Regions from separate parts of the Halomonas sp. ATBC28 genome, predicted to be linked through region 3. Evidence: predicted binding sites of a transcription regulator. Region 3 holds the regulator's gene; each other region holds the start of a gene.

Region 1 (5,110 bases), on a different contig from region 3:
CACTTATTAATCACTGATCACAGCTGCCCAGTTAGCGCCCTGGCGCCATTGACTGTACAGCCGTTGTGAATAAAAGGAGGTGCGCGATGAAGTGTGAACGCCCAGCCCAACATGCCCATAACGCCTGGGAAAAAGCTCGCCAACTGGCGCCGCCGCCCAAGCCACCAGCACTGCATTTTTACATGCCTGCCATGCCGTCGATGCGGCTAATTCGTGCGCTTGATATGGCCTGGTGGCGTTACCGGCGGCGTTGGCTTTTCCGCCGCCATATACTGCCGCTACTAGCCTACGATGACCACGTACTGTTGGATATTGGTCATAGCCGCGAAGATATGCTCTGGGCCAACCAGCTCCCATTGAAGGTCGATGCCATTCACGCGCTAGAAGCCCGGCAGAAAAAGCGGCAAGTTCAGCAGGCCTAGAATCAAAAAAGCTTCGAACCTCTCCCAGGTTCGAAGCTTTTAATGAAGCCCTTAATAGCGTTTTAAGCACCTCATATAGTTACTAAGCTTTGCGCTCAACGCCAGCTTTTAAACTCCTATCGGCCCGCCATCGCGTTTTTGAATAACAACGGTTGACGCCCGAGGGCGTACTTGGCCGCTGGCTGCAACAGTGGCGTCTTGCACTAGTTCGCTACCATCCGCGGGCCAGTTACCAGGATGCTGAATGTTAATAAACAGCGCTGTTTTATCCGGCGTGGCAAAAATACCCGTCACTTCGCAGCCGTTCGGCCCTACCGCAAAGCGCTTAAGCTGCTGCTGGTTGCTGCTGTTAATCACCGGGCCGGTTCCCTGGATATCGTCTAGCCCACTAGGTACCACGGCAAGCAGTTGGTCGTTGGTGTACTCGGTTACTCCATCATAACCGTTATCGGTTTGGATCCAGAGGATACCCTGACCGTCCTCTCGCTCGTCGAACCAGAGCCCATCGGGGCTGGCGAACTGATTCATTTCTGTCAGGTCCGAGTGATTATCGGCATCGTCAGCGGCCGCGCCAAACACAAACACCTCCCAAGTAAAGGCGTTGGGCAACCGGCTTTCGCGCCAGCGAATAATATGCCCTGCTTCGTTATTGGCGCGAGGGTTGGCGGCATTGGTGGGCGCTAAATCGTAACCAACACCTACTTGTTCCAGATGCTCACCGTCATTAGTGTAAGTTGGGGTTGTCTCTTCAGCGGTACGCTGAGTGTTATTGGTTAGGGTGAGATACACCTCGCCGGAGGCAGGATCGACGGAAGCCCACTCAGGGCGGTCCATTGGCGTGGCACCCAACAAATCCGCTGCATCGCAGGTGTTGATGATGATACCTGCCGCATCGTCGTCGGCTAGCCCCAACGCCGCCGCCAGCGTGCGACCATCGCGCGTTTGAGCACTAGGCGTTAGCGGTAGCCACTCACCGCTGCCATCGGCATGGAAACGAGCCACATAGAGGGTGCCGTTATCCAAATATTTGTTGCCAATGGCAAGACGATCATACTCTTCCCCTGGACGGTTGGCATCGGCGGGATCCCAGGCAGCATCAGAAACATATTTATATACGTACTCGTTGCGGGAATCGTGCCCCGAGTAGTAAACCACTGGCTGACCGGCTTCCAGCTTGCCTAACCAACACCCTTCATGGCGGAAACGGCCAAGTGCCGTACGCTTAACCGCCAATGCATCACTATAGGGGTCGACCTCCACCTGGTAGCCGAACGTGCGTGCTTCGTTGCGATAATCATCTTCAGCACGCTCGCCGCGTGGGGTAATGTCGAAGCGAGCAAATTCGTCATTCTGTTCAGAGGCGTCTCCCGCCGAAGTATCCCAACCATAGCGGCTTTTAGCGGTGGGAATACCAATCCGCGCGTCGTCCTGGAAGCGTTCGCCATGATTAACGAACACATTGGGCCAGTTCTCTTCACAGGCAATATAGGTGCCCCAGGGCGTTACCCCGTTACCACAGTTATTGTTGGTACCACGGGTTTGGGTACCCTCAGGCGAAAAGCGCGTTTTGACGTAGTCACTGCCCGCCACTGGCCCGGAAAGTTCCATCACCGTCGCACTGGTGAGGCGACGGTTATAACGCGAACCCGGCACATGCGCCCATTGGCCGCTGGCGTTCTTTTCGACCTCAACAAGGGTGACACCGTGAGCGTTGATCTCAGTGCGCGACTCAGCTGCTGGCCGCTGGCCCTCATCCGCATTAGTGGGGCCTCCTTGGGGCGCCCATAGCGCTGCTTGGTCGATATACTCATTGTTGAGCGCCAGCACAAAACGGCGCGAGGCGTTGTCGGTATCCAGGGCAAAACCGGCCATGCCGTCATGGTGCATGCCCACACTCTCCGCCTGACGCTCAGCGGTCATCGGCTGCTCGGGCTGCCAGGTAACATTTTGGTTCAGCGGCGTGCCCCACGGCACCAAGACTTGGGCCACATAACCTTCCGGCACCACCACGGCATCGGTGCGGGATCCGTGAACCGCCTCAAACGCCAGTGTCAGGGGTGTTTTTTGGTTGCTGCTTGAGGCAAGCGCTTGAGCAGCGCCACCAAAACTAAGCATCGAGGCAGCCGCCATGCTCAAACCACCGCGCATCACATCACGCCGGGATACATGACGCGCCAATACTTCCGCGAAAGGTTGGTTGCCGCTGTGGTTAAACAGGCGATGATCTTCGATCTCTTTACTCATTTTAGTCTCCCCCTGATCGTTTGTAGGTCAACGATTGAACGTTACGAGACACTAAAGAAGCTTAATGACAGCACGATGACGGAGCGCCTGCATTTAGATGAAGAAAGGTCGAATGCTAGTCACTTTTACTCCCCAAACCCTATTGAGGGATGTCTGCAACTCTGCTAAATTAACGCTAATAGTTATCATTAACACAGGAGTTACTCTCTCATGCAGTTACCCGCTAAGGGCACTGGCCAGGGAGATACGTCGGCCTCGACAACCCGCGAGGTGGCCCACGAGGTGAATAGCAGAGAATTACTTGGCAACTCAGATCAATTGGTTATTCACCATGAACAGCGCCGCTATGTGTTGCGCCGTACTAAAAGCGGCAAGTTAATTCTTAACGCCTAAAGCTCTTAATATTTCAGCCCCTAATTAATTTAAAGATTTATACAGCAAAGCCAGCCAGGTAGCCCATCGCACCCAGCCAGCGACCTCTTCCACTTATCCCTGTTGGAAATCTCTGGCTTATGAACCACACACGCGCTTTTGGTGGCCTCTTTTTAATGCTGCTTCCACTGTTAACCGCCCAAGCAGACGACGCCGAGCTTAACCCAGTGACGGTCACCGGCACCCGGGCGCCTACGGACCTTTCACGGGCACCGCTGATTATCGATATTATTGATCGTGATGATGCTGTGCTGGCCACCGCCAGCCGGGTTGAAGACGTGCTTAGCCGCCAACCCGGCCTGCATGTGGCTGGCCAAGGGCGCCGAAATGGCCAAACCTTAAGTATGCGCGGTTTTGGCAGCAAAGGTGTGCTGGTACGTTTGGATGGCGTTCGTCAGGATATCTCCACCGGCCACATCGGTAACTTCTTTCTCGACCCTGGCTTGATTCAAGAAGTACAGATAGCACGCGGTGCGCTCTCCAGCTTGTACGGCAGCAATGCCATGGGCGGTGTCGTCAGCTTCACCAGTGTGAATGCCAACGACCTGCTTGCCCCCGGCGAAAATAGCGGCGTACGCCTTTCCGTAGGCGGTGCGACGGCCAGCGACGAAATGCGGGGGAGCCTGACTGGCTTCGGCCGCCGCAATACCGCCAACGGCCAGGTGGATGGCCTGTTTTCAATCGGCCGCAGTGAATCCGGCGATATTCGCCGCGCGGGGGGCGATGAAGCCGAAGAGGATGCCGCCCTCAATAGCCTGCTGCTAAAAGGCGGTTGGGAGCCAAGCGACGACCAGCGGCTATTTATCAGCTGGCAGCACTACGACGAACGCGCCACCCAGCCCGCCAACCCACAGCAGCTTTCAACCGATGCCAGCAATCCGCTGCGCGATCGCGATGTGGAAAGCAACAACGTCCAGTTGGGCCACCGCTGGCAGCCCAGCGCTGCCACCGAAGTCACCTCGCAGCTTACCTTTAGCCAGCAGGATATCGACGAGCCCCAGGCCAACCGTACCCTAGAGCGGGCCGGTCTTCAGAGCGACGGCTTCCACACCATGGATCACGGCTGGCTTTCGCAAACGCTGGTGTTCGGCGCCGAATTGGAGCAGGCCCGCCAACGGCCAGATGGCGAAGCGAATGGCTTTCCTAAAGCCGATATCGATACCCAGTCAGCCTATCTCGACACTACTCTTACCGCTGGGCGCTATTTAGCCGATGGCGGCGCCGGGCAGTTTGATATTGGCCTGGGAGCCCGCTACGACCGTTACGACGCCAGCGGCCAAAATGAATCCGATAGCGTCCACGACCAAGTGTCACCGCGCTTTCGTCTTGCCTGGCGGCCCGATGACGCCTTGATGCTGTTCTCGGGCTACGCTGAGGCCTTCCGCGCTCCTAGCCTATCCGAGCTTTACGCCAACGAGCGTCACTTTGCCGGTTTCTGCGCCGGGCCAGCCTTCTGCACACCGGACAATTACTGGATTCCCAACCCTAGTCTCTCGCCTGAATCTAGCCACACCTGGGAAAGCGGCGTGGTCTGGCATCAGGGCGACTGGCAGGTTCGTGCCAGCTACTTCGATACTCGCGCCGACGATTTTATCGACACCCACGTCGACATCATGGCGGGCACCACCCAGGCAGTGAACGTTCAGCGCGCCCAGCTATGGGGCTATGACGCCCGGGTGACCTGGCAGCCCAGCGCCTTCCCGCTTCTTACAAGCTTTGTGGGTCTTTCGGAAGTCTCCGGTAAAGACCGCGATTCTGGCGAGCCCCTAGGCAGTCAAACACCGTTGGAAGCCACCCTGGGAAGCGAGGTGGTTCTGTATAACAGCGATATCCGCCTGGGCTGGCAAGCGCGTTTTGCCCAATCTTTCGATAAGCAGGGCGATGACGAGCGCCTGCCCGGCTATGGGTTGCACGATGTGCATCTCGCTTGGCAAATCACCCCGGCCGTGGATACCTCGCTGCGCCTTGCCAATATTGGCGACAAGGTGTGGTACCGCCCCGACGGCAGCCTG
Region 2 (5,110 bases), on a different contig from region 3:
ATAACGAGGCTGCTTAACAGGCCGAAACTCAAGGTTGATCCCATAGGCTAGGCATGAGCGCCGAAACGTCTCAGAGCGAAAATCTGGGCCGTTATCGACATGAATCGTGGCGGGTGTGCCCCATACCGGCCACTCAGCCTCCACATTATGCAGTAGCAACCACTCATCTTTAGGAAGCATGGAGTGCGCCACACACATGCCGACAGATGTTTCAGAGGGCGGGTCAAACGACAAGTAATACCCCGTGACCATGCGAGTAAACACGTCCATGGCCAACGTAATCCATGGGCGACCAATCGGCTTGCGATACACGTCATCGACCAAAATAATATCGGCAGGTGTGTGGTCAATCTGCATAACGGCTAACGGATAGTCCGCATTGGGAAATTTTCCGGCAGCCGGCTGGAACTTGTTAATGGCTTTGTCTCTAAAACCATGGCCACGCAACCGGTCACGCTCTGGGATATCACGCAGACGAGCACGAACGGTACCAGGGCTCGGCGGGTCGATGCGCCGTTCATGGCAGCGCCGCATGACTTCCTGTACCGCTTTTTGTGCGGACGGACGCTGCAGCGTCAAATACACCTCTTTGATGACTTCCTGAATCACCGCCTCGGCATGCGCGGGGATACGCAACTTTCCTTTCTTCCACCCTGGCTTTTGAGGAATCAATGCAAGCACCGAGCCCGTCGCTTTATACCGCTTCAACCAACGGTAGATCGTAGCCGTATCAACCCCCGTTTGTTTCGCACGCTCCTCCGCTGCATCCCGCCCCACCGTATGGCGATCCACCAAGGGCTTAATGATGGAAAAGCGATGCTCGGCCTCCCGCCAATCGGCATCCCCAATCTCGGACATATCCTGCTCAGGGGATACGGACCCGCTATTGAGAGGCGCTAGTTCTTTGATGCGAAGCGGGCAACTACGCCCGGACTCAACGGCAATGCCAATGACTGTCTCAAAATCGAGCACCTGGGAAATTCGGTAAACGGTGCCATCTTTCTGAACCTGCTCACCCACCATAATCTGCAAGTGTTGGCGTGTTTGGGCGACGCCGTTATTGGGTTCAGTTGCGCTGCCACGATGGTTATTCATAATCGGGTACCCATACCTCTGATAGAGGACTGAAGGATTGGGCCATATCGCAATCTAACTGCCGAGTCGCCAGTAGATGCCATAAATGCGCAATCCCCTCTGCCCGGTAAATATCGCCCATAAAGTACCGAGAAAGCAGGTAATCCAAGGTCGCCACCCCCATTTCCCTCACCGTGTTGAGGACTGCCTGGCTTTCGACAGAGGGAAACACCATCCGCTTATAGCGCGCTAGGAAGGTAATGTTGTCCAAGGTCTTATCACGAATGCGGCTTTCATCATGAATGCGAAACGCCCAGCCCTCGTTGTTGGCATGCCGCATCGCCGCCTTCCATTTAGGCGACCATTCACGCCAATGTGCTTGCCACTTTTCCCGTGGTTTGACCTCCACCAGGAGAGGTTTTGGGTAATCCCTGTAATGACGGTTACCGAGACGGTAATAAACCAAATAGTCAGGTGTGTAGGTGTAGCGCCTACCGGTCACGGGATGATGAAACGGGATCTCGCACGGCTGGGAAATCACACCAAGGACGCTCACATCAAAGTCAGCCTTGATGAGGAAATCACGTTCGAGCGTCGACTCGAACGCAATAGACTCCTCCCCGCGAAAGGCATAGTAGCCAGACACACTTCGTCGGGTAGGGCCGATTTTACGAACGGATGTAGGCAGTGGCATGGGTAGTCGCACCAAATGTTGAATAAAACAAGGCCTGTCGCATCAATTGCTATTAATTCTGTCGCACTCAATCCTGTACAGACTACCATAATAGCCCGATATTACGCCCTGAGGGTCGCATCAATTGCTGAAAATGACAGCGGCTCAAAACCCAAACCCGGTGAGATTTCGCTGGCCCACCACGGCGTGCTGTTCTTGGATGAGCTGCCGGAGTTTTCCCGCCATGTGCTAGAGGTACTTCGGCAACCGCTGGAAACCGGCGAGATTCATCTCGCACGCGCCAGTCATGAACGTCGCTACCCTGCTCAATTTCAGTTAGTAGCCGCAATGAATCCCTGCCCCTGCGGCCACTTGGGCGACCCACGCCAGCGCTGTCAGTGTACCGCCAGCCAAATCCAGCGTTATCAAGCACGGCTTTCCGGGCCATTGCTAGACCGTATCGATCTGCAAGTGGAAGTGCCCGCGCTGCCGCCAGAGCAGCTCACCGCACAAACCCAAGGCGAGTCGTCAGAAGCCGTGCGCGAGCGGGTGATGGCCGCCCGAGAACGCCAAATGGCCCGTGGCGCGCTGAATAGCCAGCTAAGCGGCAAAGCCCTGGAAGCCGCCTGCGCGCTTAACGATGAAGAGCGCGCCTGGCTCGCGGGCGTGCTGGAAAAGCTCAAGCTCTCCGCCCGCGCCTATCACCGCGTACTACGTGTAGCCCTGACCCTTGCCGACCTTCAGGGCGAACCCAAACCCACCCAGCCGCATCTAATTGAGGCGATTGGATACCGACAGCTGGATCGGATGCTAAAAGGGACTTAGCATTGAAATAGTCGATTACCACTCATAAAGGGAGGTGACAAAATGGCAAAACTTCCTAATATCCATCCCGGTGAAATTTTGTACGAAGATTTCATGCAGCCAATGGCGCTGAGTAAAAATGCGCTGGCTAAGCAGATGGGCGTCCCAGCGACCCGCATTGGTGAAATCACCTTGGGCCGCCGAGCGATTACGGCAGATACTGACTTACGTCTAGCCAAGGTCTTCGGCACAAGCGAAGGTTACTGGCTTCGTTTGCAGAATGCCTACGACCTAGAAGAAGCCCGCCGTCACCAAGTGGCATGAACAATTCTCTCATTTAACGACTCGAGCAACCGTACCTACATTGAAGTCATCGGCTACCGCCAGCTGGATCGGATGCTAAAGGGGGCGTAAGCCCCCGAAAGCCACTGGGCGGTTAGTGCGTGGCGGCCAGTGAATCCACTAGGCGTTGACACAGCGCATCCAGCTTCTGCCCCGTGGTTTCATCATGTAACGCGCCACTATCATTGAAGGCGCTGCCCGCTTTCGCCAGCGACAATGGCTGTGGCAGCACGACCAACCCCAGATTGGCTAACAGTTGCTGACCAAGCGGTAGCGCACGGATGCCACCTAGCCCACCAGGGGAAGCCGCCACCAGCGCTGCCCACTTACCGGCAAATAACTTGAGCCCCGGCGTATCCTGATAGGGACGTGATAGCCAGTCCAGTGTGTTTTTCAGCAGCGACGTGATAAAGCCGTTGTACTCCGGCGAAGCGATCATCACCGCTTGGTGATCCGCCAGAATCTCACGCAGCTTCAGCACATTCTCCGGCACGCCCCGGGCTTCAATATCTTCATCAAACAGTGGGCAGGGATAATCTTTTAAATCGATAAAGGTTGCTTCCCCGCCAAGCGCCTCAATACGCTTGGCGGCCAGCTTGGCTAGCTGCTTGTTCAGTGACGCTTCTCGGGCACTGCCTGCAAAGACCAGTACCTTTTTGACCGATGATCCCATTGCCATTTCCTCTTTGAATAATGTATTTGAAAGCCACACCATTTATTAATATTTACGCCCGTTGAGCAAGACGTATTTTACGACTCAGGGCCAGACTCGACGTGAAACCCTGCTGCCATTAAAACGTCTGCACTTTGTCATTCAACTATCACTATTACGGATGAAAATTAGCAAAAGCTGCACCTGCCCTAATTTTTCCTCCGAAATGGTGAAATAGTGATGACAAAGCCGTTACTAGCGACTGCTCTACTCGCCTTTGCGTTTACCAGTGCGGCACACGCCCAGCAGAGTTTTCCCGCCACATTGTCCGGCCATGCCCAGCTACCCGGCAGCACCTTTGTGGCAGCTCCTTCCGGTGCCGCTGAGCACTATAACGTCTCAGGCCGTTTTACTGGCCAAGAGGGCCGCGTTGAGCAGTTGTATACGAACATGCAAGCCACCGGCTTAGCGCTACCCTTCCCCAGCCAGCCTTTGCAGGGTTTTTCAGGTATTCGCTCACTTGGCAATGACCGTTTCCTGGTGTTGACCGATAACGGCTTTGGCTCCAAGGCGAACTCCTCCGACGTCATTCTGATGTTTAACATCATAAAGACTGACTGGGACACTGGGCGCGTCATCATCGAGGAAACCGTTCAACTATCGGATCCCAACCGCAAGGTGCCCTTCCCGATTATGAATGAAGCTACACCTGGTCGTTTTTTAACCGGAGCTGATTTCGATATTGAATCGATACAGCCGGTGGGCGATAGCTACTGGATTGGCGATGAGTTCGGCCCCTGGATTATCCAGGTCAATAATACGGGCGAAGTGCTGCAAGTGCTGGCCACCAATCCTGGTGGGACGCTGATGCGCTCCCCCGACAATGCCTTTGCCCTCACCCCGAACCCTGGCGCGCCTCTCGCTGATGATGTGAGAGTGTTTCGCTCCGGTGGCTACGAGGGCATGGCGCTCTCCGAAGACCAAACAACCCTTTACCCCTTATTGGAAAAGCCAGTCTGGGACAGCAACGCCAACGCCCCGGAAACGATTGATGGCACCCCCGTATTAAGAATGTTCGAGCTCCATACTGAAACCGGCGAATGGGGCGACGCAACCCGCTACTACCCCTTGGAGTCAGCGGATCATGCTATTGGCGATTTCAACCTCATTGGCGGAACTCGCGGCTTAATCATTGAGCGTGATAGCCGCCAAGGCGATCCGCGAGAAGAGTGGGCGGACAACCCTGCCGAGTTCAAACGCATCTATCTCGTCGATCTCAACCGCACAAATGAGCAGGGTGTGCTTGAGAAAATCGCCTATATCGACCTGATGAACATTCAGGATCCAGACGGCATCGCCCCCCGTGGCACGATCAACGACACCTTTAACTTTCCTTTTGTGACCATTGAGAACGTGGATCGTGTCGATGAGAGCACCATCGTGGTCGCCAATGACAACAACTACCCTTTCTCGATTGGCCGCCAGCAAGGCCGCGCCGATGATAATGAGCTAATACTGCTCGATGTAGAGGACTTCCTGAACGCCCAGTAATGTGAGCAAGCGTG
Region 3 (5,110 bases):
AGGGACTCAATTTGTAGTTGCGCATCGTGGCGCAACAGCACGTGCTTAACGATCGCCAAGCCTAAACCTGTGCCGCCAGTCGCAGTGCTGCGCCCCTTATCAACACGGTAAAAGCGTTCTGTTAGTCGGGGAATATGAACGGGATCAATCCCTTCACCGTTATCTTCCACATCGATATAGCCGCCACCAGTAGCGCTAGCTTTCCAGCGCAGGGTGATTTGGCTGCCAGCAGGCGTGTAGCGAACCGCATTAAAGGCAAGGTTAGAGACGGCGCTGCGAATCTCCTGTTCACTGCCTAACAGTCGGGCATCGCTCTCAAGGGCGACGGTAATGGTATGACGTTGATGCGATAGGGCCAGCGCATCATCACAAACGCTTTGCAGTAAAGGCTCGAGTGGCAGTGGATGATGATCTTGGCCGCCCTGGTCAATTTCCAAACGCGAGAGCAGCAATAAATCGTTGACCAGATTCTGCATCCGCTGGGTCTGTTCCTGCATTTGCTGAATACTACGTCCCAAGCGCGGCGGAAGCTGGTCGGAGATATCACTGTAGGTTTCCAAATAGCCGGAGAGAACGGTCAGCGGCGTACGTAACTCATGGGAAACGTTGGCGACAAAGTCGCGCCGCATCTGCTCAAGACGATGCAAGCGGGTGATATCGCGAGCCATCACTAAGCGTTCGTCGTCACCGTAGAGGGTAATTTGATACTGCAGGATTCGCCGTTCATCAATCGGTGAGGTGAGCGTTAACGGCTCACTGTAGTTACGCGAATTAAAATAGCTGATAAAGCCCGGGTCGCGCAGTAGGTTGGTAATGTGTTGACCACGATCATGGGCGGTTTGTAGCCCCAGCATGGCGGTGGCGGCGCTGTTCCACCATTCCAAATCACCGTGGCGATCAAGCATGACCACGCTATCACGCATTGCTTCAGACGACTCTTGAATACGTGCCAAAGTAGCCCGCAGACGGCTTTGGGTGATGCGCTGACTTTTTTGATAGCGGTATAAACGATCGAATAGCTCGCCCCACATCCCGCGAGCGGCAGGCGGTTCATCGTTAGGGTGGAGGGTGAGCCACAAATAGAGTTCGCGTAACTGTCGTAAGTGGTAAAACAGGCATCCCGCAAGCCCTGCTGCGAGCCCCAGCCCAGCCGAGCCCAACAGCCAGCCCAAGCAAGTGCCCAGCGTGGCCAGCCACGCTATTCGCCACAGCTCACGACTCCATAAACGCACATTTACACCCGTGCAGAGAAACGGTAACCGGTACCCCGAACCGTTTGGATCAGGTTTTGATGCACGTCGCCCAGCGCTTTACGCAAGCGGCGGATATGCACATCGACCGTGCGCTCTTCAACGTAAACATTGCCGCCCCACACTTGGTCAAGCAGCTGGCTACGTGTGTAAGCGCGCTCTTGGTGAGTCATAAAAAACTGCAGCAAACGGTACTCGGTGGGGCCCATTTCCAGCGCTTTGCCGTGGGCACTTACCCGGTGGCTCACCGGATCAAGCAGCAGGCCGTTAATCTCAATCGGGTCTTCAACGCCACGTGGCGTCGCACGGCGCAGCACCGCTTTTAGCCGTGCCACCAATTCCCGGGGTGAAAAAGGCTTGGTGATATAGTCATCGGCACCGGCTTCAAGCCCTTGAATTTTATTATCCTCTTCGCCTTTCGCGGTGAGCATAATAATCGGGATTTCAGCGGTGGTTTCTTCACGCTTTAGGCGTCTCGCCAGCTCAATACCGCTAGTGCCGGGCATCATCCAGTCCAGCAGCAGTAAATCGGGTTGGTGGTCGACCACCATGGCATGGGCATCCTGGGCGTTATCCGCTTCGAGCACGCGATAGTCAGCCATTTCCAGCGCTACCGCGATCATCTCGCGAATCGACGCCTCATCATCGACAATCAGAACGGTCTTGGCGGTCATACCAGAGCCTCACGGTATTCAAAGAAACTAGTTCAAAGAAAAACAGTTCAAAGATAAACAGATCAATGACATGTCAGTGACGATAACACCATGACTTGATGACAATTACATGACAATCGCCTCGATCAGCCAGCCGCAGGCCACCAACTTAGCGCGATACCGGCAAAAATCAGCAGTCCCGACCAGTGATTATTGAGAAACGCCTGGAAGCAGGCATCCCGCTCCTGGTCGCGAATTAAGCGCTGCTGATGCAGAAAAGTCGCTGCCATTGCCGCTAGCCCTAACCAGAAGAAACCACCTAAACCAACCCACCAGCCTACCCAAGCCAGCAATCCCAGGGTGGCTAGCTGGAGTAAGCCGATAATCAAACGATCCGCATTTCCAAACAGCACGGCCGTCGATTTAATGCCAATTTTTAAATCGTCGTCGCGATCGACCATGGCGTACTGGGTATCGTAGACCACTGTCCAGCACACATTAGCGCAGAATAGCAGCCATGCTTCCAGCGGCACGTGGCCGAGCACGGCGCCAAAAGCCATCGGAATTGCCCAGGAAAAAGCCGCGCCCAGCACCACCTGAGGAAAGTGGGTATAGCGCTTCATAAACGGATAAATAATCGCCAGCAGCACCCCGCCCAGCGAGAGCAGCACCGTAAACCAGTTGGTCAGTAATACCAGAATAAACGCAGCGGCCACCAGGGCGATAAACAGCAGTTGAGCTTCGGTTTCGCTGATACGGCCCGTCGCTAGCGGACGTTGTTTTGTGCGTTTCACATGCCCATCGAAGTGGCGATCCGCATAGTCATTGACCACGCAGCCCGCAGCGCGCATCACATAAACGCCGGCCACAAAAATCAGCAGCACATTTCGCCCTGGTACACCTTCCGCAGCCACCCATAATGCCCACAGCGTCGGCCACATCAAAAGCCATGTGCCTATCGGCCGATTCAAGCGCATCAGCTGTAAAAAATCTGCCACGCGAGCCCATCCCTTCGGCCGCAACAGTGAACGATCCATGCTTACCTCACGAAGAATAAGATGCAGGCGCTAGCCTAGCGCGAAGGCAGGCCAAGATCATCCGCCATCGCCGCCAAAAAATACTCTTGCACTAATAACGACAGACTGCCGTGCTTACAGCCGTGATAAAAAACAGAGCGCCTTCCCCAAGCACAGCCTTCCTGTATGCCGTTGACGCTAGCAAACTGGGGGGAATGCGTCGTTACTTCCAATGGCCCACGCACTAAACCCGGCTGGCGAAATAGCCAACTACCTAGCGAGCGCTCGCCCAGGCACTCTAGCCGTTGGCCCTTTACCTGAGAGAGCGGGGCGACCGAGCGCGCCACCACCCATGGCGTTCCATCTAAGCACAGCGCCACTTCCCGCAGCCAGGCGTAACGCTTGGCACCAATGCCCAGCGCCTGAGCCTCATCCTGGCGCGGCCAACCAACCCCCTGGCGCAACAGTCGTACTCGAAACGGCTTCTCGCCACCTGCGACCATTAAGTGGGCGGTTAACGAGTCGGTGGAGGCAACCCACTGCCACCAGGAAGCACTCATCGCCGGGCGCGCCGCATCAATCGGGCGCCAGCGGGAAAATAGAGGAGTTTGCCGAAAAGCAGCAGCCGTCACCGAGTTCTCCAGGGCAATTAACGGGTTGGCTAGTGTAACATGAGCACTGAAAGGCTTTTGTTTCAGCGACTTTTTTAACGACTCGGTTTAGCGCTTCTTTTTTCGCAACCTTATTTAGCAACTTTTTTGGTGTCTGCATGCCCGCCACCCAAACACAGAAAACCTCTTCGCACGCTGCGCTGGTGATTATTGGCACTGGAATGGCAGGGGTTGGCCTTGCCCGGGCGTTGCGCCGATTGGGCGACCAACGCTCAATCACGCTGGTGAGCGCCGACAGCGGCGATGATTACAGCAAGCCATTGCTCTCCACCGGCTTCGCCAAGGGCCTGGTGCCCGAACAATTAGCCCAGCGCAGCGCTACTGACCTGGGCGAAGAGCTAAATGCCCAAATGGTTATCCACACCCAGGTAACCGCACTGGATGTGGATAACCAAACAATTCTGCTCGAAGGCGGCATGGTGCTCGGCTACGACACACTGGTACTGGCCACTGGCGCTGCACCACGGGTGCCCTTCAGCATTGAACCCAGCGTAGCCCCACACTGCTTTACCATTAACGACCTGGATGACTACCGCCGCTTTCACACGGCGCTAGGCCAGGGCCCTGCACGGGTGGCGATTGTTGGCGCGGGGCTGGTCGGCTGTGAATTTGCCAACGACCTCCACGCTGGCGGCCATCGTGTCAGCCTCATTGCCCCAGAAGGAACCCTACTTCCTCGCTTGCTGCCACCGCCCTTAGGGAACGCCCTAGGCGATGCCTTTAGCGAAGCAGGTATCCATCTTCACCTTGCACGTTCGATTGATTCGATAGCGGCCGAAAGCGGCGAAGATATCGTATTACGTCTGGATAACGGCGACGCTGTCAGCGCCGATCTCGTGTTGATGGCAACCGGCCTTGCACCTCGCACAGCACTTGCCGAATCGGCTGGTTTAAACGTATCACCTGGCGGTATAGTCGTTGACCGCCAGTTGCGTACATCGCACTCCAATATCCACGCCCTAGGCGATGCAGCCTGCGTAGACGGTGTTAATGCCATGTACGTGCAGCCACTACAAGCCAGCGTTAAGGCGCTGGCGGCAACCCTTTCAGGCGCGCCTACGCCGGTTAGCTTCGGTGCTTGGCCGGTAGTGGTTAAAACGCCGCTGCTACCAGTGGTGGCCTACCCGCCAACGAACACGCCTGAGCACTGGCGAATTGAAGGCGAAGGCGGTGATATCAGTGCCTTGGCTGAAAATAAAGACGGTCGTTTGATTGGTTTTGCGTTGACAGGCGGCTGCGTGAGAAGGAAAGTGGAGCTTTCCAGAGCAGCACCTGCACTGCTAGGCTGATTTTCGTCGCGTTCACGACTAGGCTAGAGAAGCTAACCTAATCGGCTACGCACCCAACAACATGCATTTGTTTGATGTTTGATTTCTTTTAAAAAGGGGAGATTCCTTATGCGCAAACCTGAACTCGCTGCAGCCATCGCTGAAAGTGCCGACCTATCCAAAGATAAAGCTGGCCAAGTGCTGAACGTTATTCTGGATGAGATCACCAACAGCGTTGCTAAGGGCGAAGAT
Region 4 (5,110 bases), on a different contig from region 3:
GAACTTGCCGAGGCGATCGGACGCAAAGCAGTGATCGACCTGATCGCCATGGTGGGTTTTTACTCGGTGCTCGGTTACCTGCTCAAAACCTACGACACACCGATTGACGACACTATTCAACAAGAAGCGCAAAAGCAGCCGGAGCTGTTTTCGCTAATGCCACGTTCAACCAGGGCTGCTAATTAGCCACCCAATTTTCAATAAGCGAATTACGCTAATTGCTTCACCAACACCTTCGATTTACGGGCGTGATTGTAGGTTTCGCGTTTCAGCGGGGGTAGGTCTTCCAGGCTGGCGGCGCGGAAGCCGTGTTCCACAAACCAGTGGGCGGTGTGGGTCGTCAGCACGAAGATTTCAGTTAAGCCGCGCTGGCGGGCGCGGCGCTCCATGGCTTCCACCAGGCGCTCGCCCCGCTCGCCACCGCGGTAGCTGTCGTGCACTGCTACACAGGCGAGTTCGGCAATGCTGGTGTCCGTAAATACATGCAGCGCGGCGCAGCCAATCACCATACCGTCGCGCTCGATCACCATGTAGTCATCGATTTCGTGCTCCAGGCGCTCTCTTGAACGCGCCACCAGCATACCTCGGCGCTCTAGCGGTTCCAGCAGTTCCAGCAAGCCCGCTACATCGTTGAGCGTGGCCGGGCGCAGCTGTTCGTAGCGGTGCTGGGTAATCATGGTGCCCACGCCGTCGCGGGTGAACAACTCACCCAGCAGGGCATCGTGGTTGCGCCAGGAAAGCAGGTGCGTGCGCGCCACGCCTTCCCGTGCGGCAGTGCAGGCGGCCTGTAAGTGGCGGGCTAGCTCGCTACCTGGCACTGCGGCGCTTAAACGCGGCTCGGCCTCCGCCGGGGAAAGCTGGCGCAGCAGCGCGCCCTGCTCATCTTCCAAGCCTTCGGATTCCCCCAGCAAAATCAGCTTGTCGGCTTTCAGCGCCACGGCGGCGTGTTGAGCGACTTCAGAGGCGTCTAAATCGAACACCTCACCGGTACTGGAGAACCCTAGCGGCGGCAGCAGCACCAGCGAGCCTTTTTCCAGCAGGCCTTCAATGGCGCTGGCACGCACCCGGCGCACTTCACCGCTGTGGTCAAAATCCACCCCTTCGCGCACGCCTAATGGCTTGGCGGTCACCAGGTTGCCGGAGATCACGCTCAGTTCCACACCGTGCAGCGGCGTGCTGGGCAGGCCAAGAGAGAGCCGCGCTTCCAGCCATAGCCGCTGGTGGGCAGCTACCTGCTCAACGTGAGCCATCACCGCGCGATCCGCGACCCAGCGGCCATCGATGCGCGTGGGCTCTACGCCAGCGGCGGTTAGCGACTCGTGCACCTGGGGGCGAATGCCGAACACGACGACCAGTCGCACACCCAGGGTATGCAGCAGCGCCAAATCCTGAATCAGTTGCTCCCCTCGGCCAGACGCCATGGCTTCGCCTTCAATTAAGATGACAAAGGTTCGCCCCCGGTGGGCATTGATGTAGGGGGAAGCGTTACGAAACCAATCAACAAAGGGGAAGCGCGTATCCAAGGGCCGCTCTCCGGCAGCAGGTGAAAGAAACAATCTCAAAAACGATCTCAAAAACAATCTCCAGTTACTTTACCAGAGCACGAAAAACAGCGGCACCTTCAAATGCAAATCTGCTCGATCTAATGCAGATAAACATGAAGATGCCGCTGTGATCTTATCGCTCAGATGCTTCTAAAGCCTTTCGAGCCTTGGCGTACTACGTTTACAAGTGCTGTTTATTATTCGTTAACCGAACATGCCCTTGAACATGAAGAAGAACAGAATCGCCAGACCCGCGCCTGCTGGTAGTGTGATCAGCCACGACATGGCAATCGTGCCGATGACCCGTAGGTTCAAAGCCGCCATGCCGCGTGCCAGCCCCACCCCAAGAATCGCGCCGACCAGGGTGTGGGTGGTGGAAATCGGCAGGCCAGTGCCCGAGGCCAGCACCACCGTGGTGGCTGCCGCCAGGGTAGCGGCAAAGCCACGGCTGGGGGTCAGTTCTGTAATACCGGTGCCCACGGTAGCGATGACCTTATGGCCGTAGGTGACCAAGCCCACTACGATACCAGCTCCACCCAATACGAGTACCCACCAGGGCACCAGTGCGGAACCACCAATTTCACCGCCGGTTTGCACCACACTGATCACCGCTGCCAGCGGGCCAACCGCATTCGCCACATCGTTGGAGCCGTGGGCAAAGGCCATGGCACAGGCGGTGAAGATCATCAGCACGCCGAACACACGCTCAACGTTGGCATAGCCGAAGTGGTCGTTGGTATTGTGCTCGAACTTGATACGCCGCTGCATGATCAGGCCAATGCCCATAATCACCAGGCCCAGCAGGATCGACAGCAACAGGCTCTGATTGAAGGTTAGATCCAACCCCACATGAGATAACCCTTTGGTCAGCGTGACCATCGAAACGATGAAGCCCACCAGAAACACATAACCGGGTACGTAGCGTTTGGCGGCCGTGAACGGGTTGGCGTCCTCGAAAATCAGGTGGTGTACCGATTTAAACAGCACGAAACCGATGGTACCTGCCAACAAGGGGGAGACCACCCAACTGGCGGCAATCTTGCCTACCGCACCCCAGTCCACCGTAGCAGGGCCTAGCCCTGCAACCGCAAAGCCTACGATCGCGCCGACAATCGAGTGCGTCGTGGAAACCGGCCAGCCTTTCATGGAGGCCACCAGCAGCCATGTTCCCGCCGCCAGCAGTGCTGCCAGCATGCCGTAGACCAGCAATTGTGGGTCGTCCTGTAGCAGTTCGGGGTCGATAATACCTTTACGGATCGTATTGGTAACTTCGCCACCGGCTAGCCAGGCACCCAGGAATTCAAAAATGACCGCAATCAGGATAGCCTGTTTGATGGTGATCGCTTTCGACCCCACCGAGGTTCCCATGGCATTGGCCACGTCGTTGGCGCCAACGCCCCAGGCCATGAAAAAGCCAAACAAACAGGCCAGGATGATAAAAATTTCACCGTGCTGGGCAATAATCAGCATGAAAGTCCCCTTAGCGGGCAGTCAGGATCTGCAGACGGCTACCCACGCGCTCGGCGCGGTCGGATAGTTCGCCAACCCATTCAATGATCTTGTAGAGAAAGATCACGTCCACTGGCGGTAGCTGGCTCTCAAGCTTGAACAGCTGGCGGCGAATAGTGATCTGTTGGTCGTCGGCTTGGTGTTCGAGGGTGTGCAGCTCACGGATCATCTTCTGCATCACATCCGAGACGTTTTTGCCAAAGCCGGACTCGAGTAGATCCTTGAGCTCTTCTAGCGCTTGACGCGCTTGCGCCACGCAGGCAACGCTGGTTCGAATGTAGTCGCGCATCGGCGCGGCCAGCTCATCCGGCACGCGCATTTTACGCCCCAGCATAATGCCGGTAATGTCACGCACCTTGTTGGCGATCTTGTCCTGTACGCTGATCAGATCAAGCAGATCGGAGCGCGACACCGGAAGAAACATGGTGTTGGGCAGGTTCAACCGCAGCTCTGTTTTCAGCGTATCGGCGTCATGCTCTAGGCGGGTGACGTTTTCGCGCAGCTCAGCCGCTTTGTCCCAGTCATCAACCAGGGTTGCTTCAAAAAACGGCAACAACTGATCGGCACACTCATTCGTCTTGACGATATGGGCCAATAACGGCTGGAATGGCGAGCGGCCAAACATCGAAGAAAAAGGATTGGAGGTAACCATAATGCCTTTTAGCCTGTTTTCGGGGAGCCTGGAAATGGCGGCGCCAGTATAAAGAGTGCGCCTGCCGCCGTCATGAAAAGTTCACAAATGTAATCAAATATTCATTTAAATGTCACGATAACGAGGTGGCTAGCGTCATGAAAAGCCCAAACCCCATGGAAGTGGAACTTAAACTGGCCCTTGCCCCGACAGGGCCTGCGGCGCTGACTCAACACCCGTATCTCGCTTCACACGCCGTGCGTAAACAATCGCTGGTCAATACCTACTTTGATACCCCTCAGGGTGATCTGGCGAAAGCACATATTGCGCTGCGACTTCGCCAGGTAGACGGCCAGGTGCTGCAAACGGTGAAAACCGCTGGCCAAGGTGGTGGCGGGATTTCCCAGCGCGAAGAGTGGGAGTGGCAGATTGCTGGCCCGCAGTTGGATCTCGCTTCAATTGCCAAGCTCCCCCCTTTTCAAGGCGAACTTAGCAGTGTGCTAGATGCCCTCGCCCCCCAACTCAGCACCGATTTCACACGGCGTAGCTGGCAGCTAAAAGAGGGTGGACAAGGCCAGGAGAGTCATGTCGAGCTGGTATTGGATGAAGGCGAAATTATTAGCGGTGGCTACCGCACGCCGATTCGCGAAGCAGAACTCGAATTAAAAGGCGGCGAGCCTGAAGCTCTGTGGGCGCTGGCATTGACCCTTGCTGAACAAGTACCGTTGCGGCCTTCGGATAGCAGCAAGGCGTCCCGTGGTAATGCCCTTAGCACCCAACACTGGCCGCTACCCGAAGCGCACTCTCCGGCGGAGTGGCTGCACCGCGCCACGCTGGCGCTGGACGCCTACCACGACAGCCAACAAGCCAGCTTTTTAAACGATGCCCAGCAGGCGCTGGCCACTCTCGCCGAACATCCCGAACTGGATGCCACCGCACGCGCTTATGCCCAGGCGCTGCCTGGCGCGCTCGATGCGGACGGCCAGCCCAATGCAGCCTACGGTAAAGCGGCGTTAGCGCTCGCCCATCGCTTGGCGTACCAAACCGCGCTACGCTAGCGTTTAACTAGAACGGCATTGAGGCTCACTTCAGGATGATGCGATGAATTTTCACCTAACCCCCGGTGCGGAAGGCCTCCGCACCCGCCTGTTCCATATCATATTTGAGTCTAACACGCCGGGAGCTAAAGCCTTTGACATCGCCCTGATCGTAGCGATTTTGATGAGCGTCGCGGTCATCATGCTGGACAGCATCGAGATTTATGCTGAACGCTACGGAGAACTCTTCTTTTATCTTGAGTGGGCCTTCACGCTATTGTTCAGCATTGAGCTGATCTTGCGCATTTACTGCCTGGAAAAGCCGACACTCTATTTAAGAAGCTTTTATGGCATCGTCGACTTAATCGCGATTTTGCCCATTTGGCTGG

The links. The regulator PhoB, encoded in region 3, activates phosphate uptake and scavenging genes when phosphate is short. The targets are predictions, from matches to a motif close to TGTCATANNNNTGTCANA.
Positions count from the first base shown of each region.
Region 1: E0L35_RS00195 (PhoX family phosphatase) is a predicted target of PhoB. The motif match lies at 2,730-2,747, and genes of this name have one in related genera.
Region 2: E0L35_RS02665 (esterase-like activity of phytase family protein) is a predicted target of PhoB. The motif match lies at 3,702-3,719, and genes of this name have one in related genera.
Region 4: E0L35_RS17345 (CYTH domain-containing protein) is a predicted target of PhoB. The motif match lies at 3,805-3,822, and genes of this name have one in related genera.

Region 1 is NZ_VCQL01000001.1:38,653-43,762, reverse strand. Features, by position in the region: gene E0L35_RS00200 (hypothetical protein) at 87-422, shown strand; gene E0L35_RS00195 (PhoX family phosphatase) at 531-2,666, opposite strand; gene hemP (hemin uptake protein HemP) at 2,877-3,059, shown strand; gene E0L35_RS00185 (TonB-dependent receptor) at 3,179-5,110, shown strand, end outside.
Region 2 is NZ_VCQL01000002.1:141,099-146,208, forward strand. Features, by position in the region: gene E0L35_RS02640 (Mu transposase C-terminal domain-containing protein) at 1-1,095, opposite strand, end outside; gene E0L35_RS02645 (TnsA endonuclease N-terminal domain-containing protein) at 1,088-1,768, opposite strand; partial or broken gene E0L35_RS02650 (ATP-binding protein) at 1,910-2,572, shown strand; gene E0L35_RS02655 (HigA family addiction module antitoxin) at 2,615-2,875, shown strand; gene E0L35_RS02660 (NAD(P)H-dependent oxidoreductase) at 2,988-3,566, opposite strand; gene E0L35_RS02665 (esterase-like activity of phytase family protein) at 3,786-5,096, shown strand.
Region 3 is NZ_VCQL01000014.1:1,183-6,292, forward strand. Features, by position in the region: gene phoR (phosphate regulon sensor histidine kinase PhoR) at 1-1,232, opposite strand, end outside; gene phoB (phosphate regulon transcriptional regulator PhoB) at 1,235-1,924, opposite strand; gene ubiA (4-hydroxybenzoate octaprenyltransferase) at 2,050-2,940, opposite strand; gene E0L35_RS16125 (chorismate lyase) at 2,976-3,551, opposite strand; gene E0L35_RS16130 (FAD-dependent oxidoreductase) at 3,689-4,879, shown strand; gene E0L35_RS16135 (HU family DNA-binding protein) at 4,988-5,110, shown strand, end outside.
Region 4 is NZ_VCQL01000015.1:101,593-106,702, reverse strand. Features, by position in the region: gene E0L35_RS17365 (carboxymuconolactone decarboxylase family protein) at 1-186, shown strand, start outside; gene argA (amino-acid N-acetyltransferase) at 210-1,523, opposite strand; gene E0L35_RS17355 (inorganic phosphate transporter) at 1,749-3,014, opposite strand; gene E0L35_RS17350 (TIGR00153 family protein) at 3,025-3,705, opposite strand; gene E0L35_RS17345 (CYTH domain-containing protein) at 3,843-4,742, shown strand; gene E0L35_RS17340 (ion transporter) at 4,786-5,110, shown strand, end outside.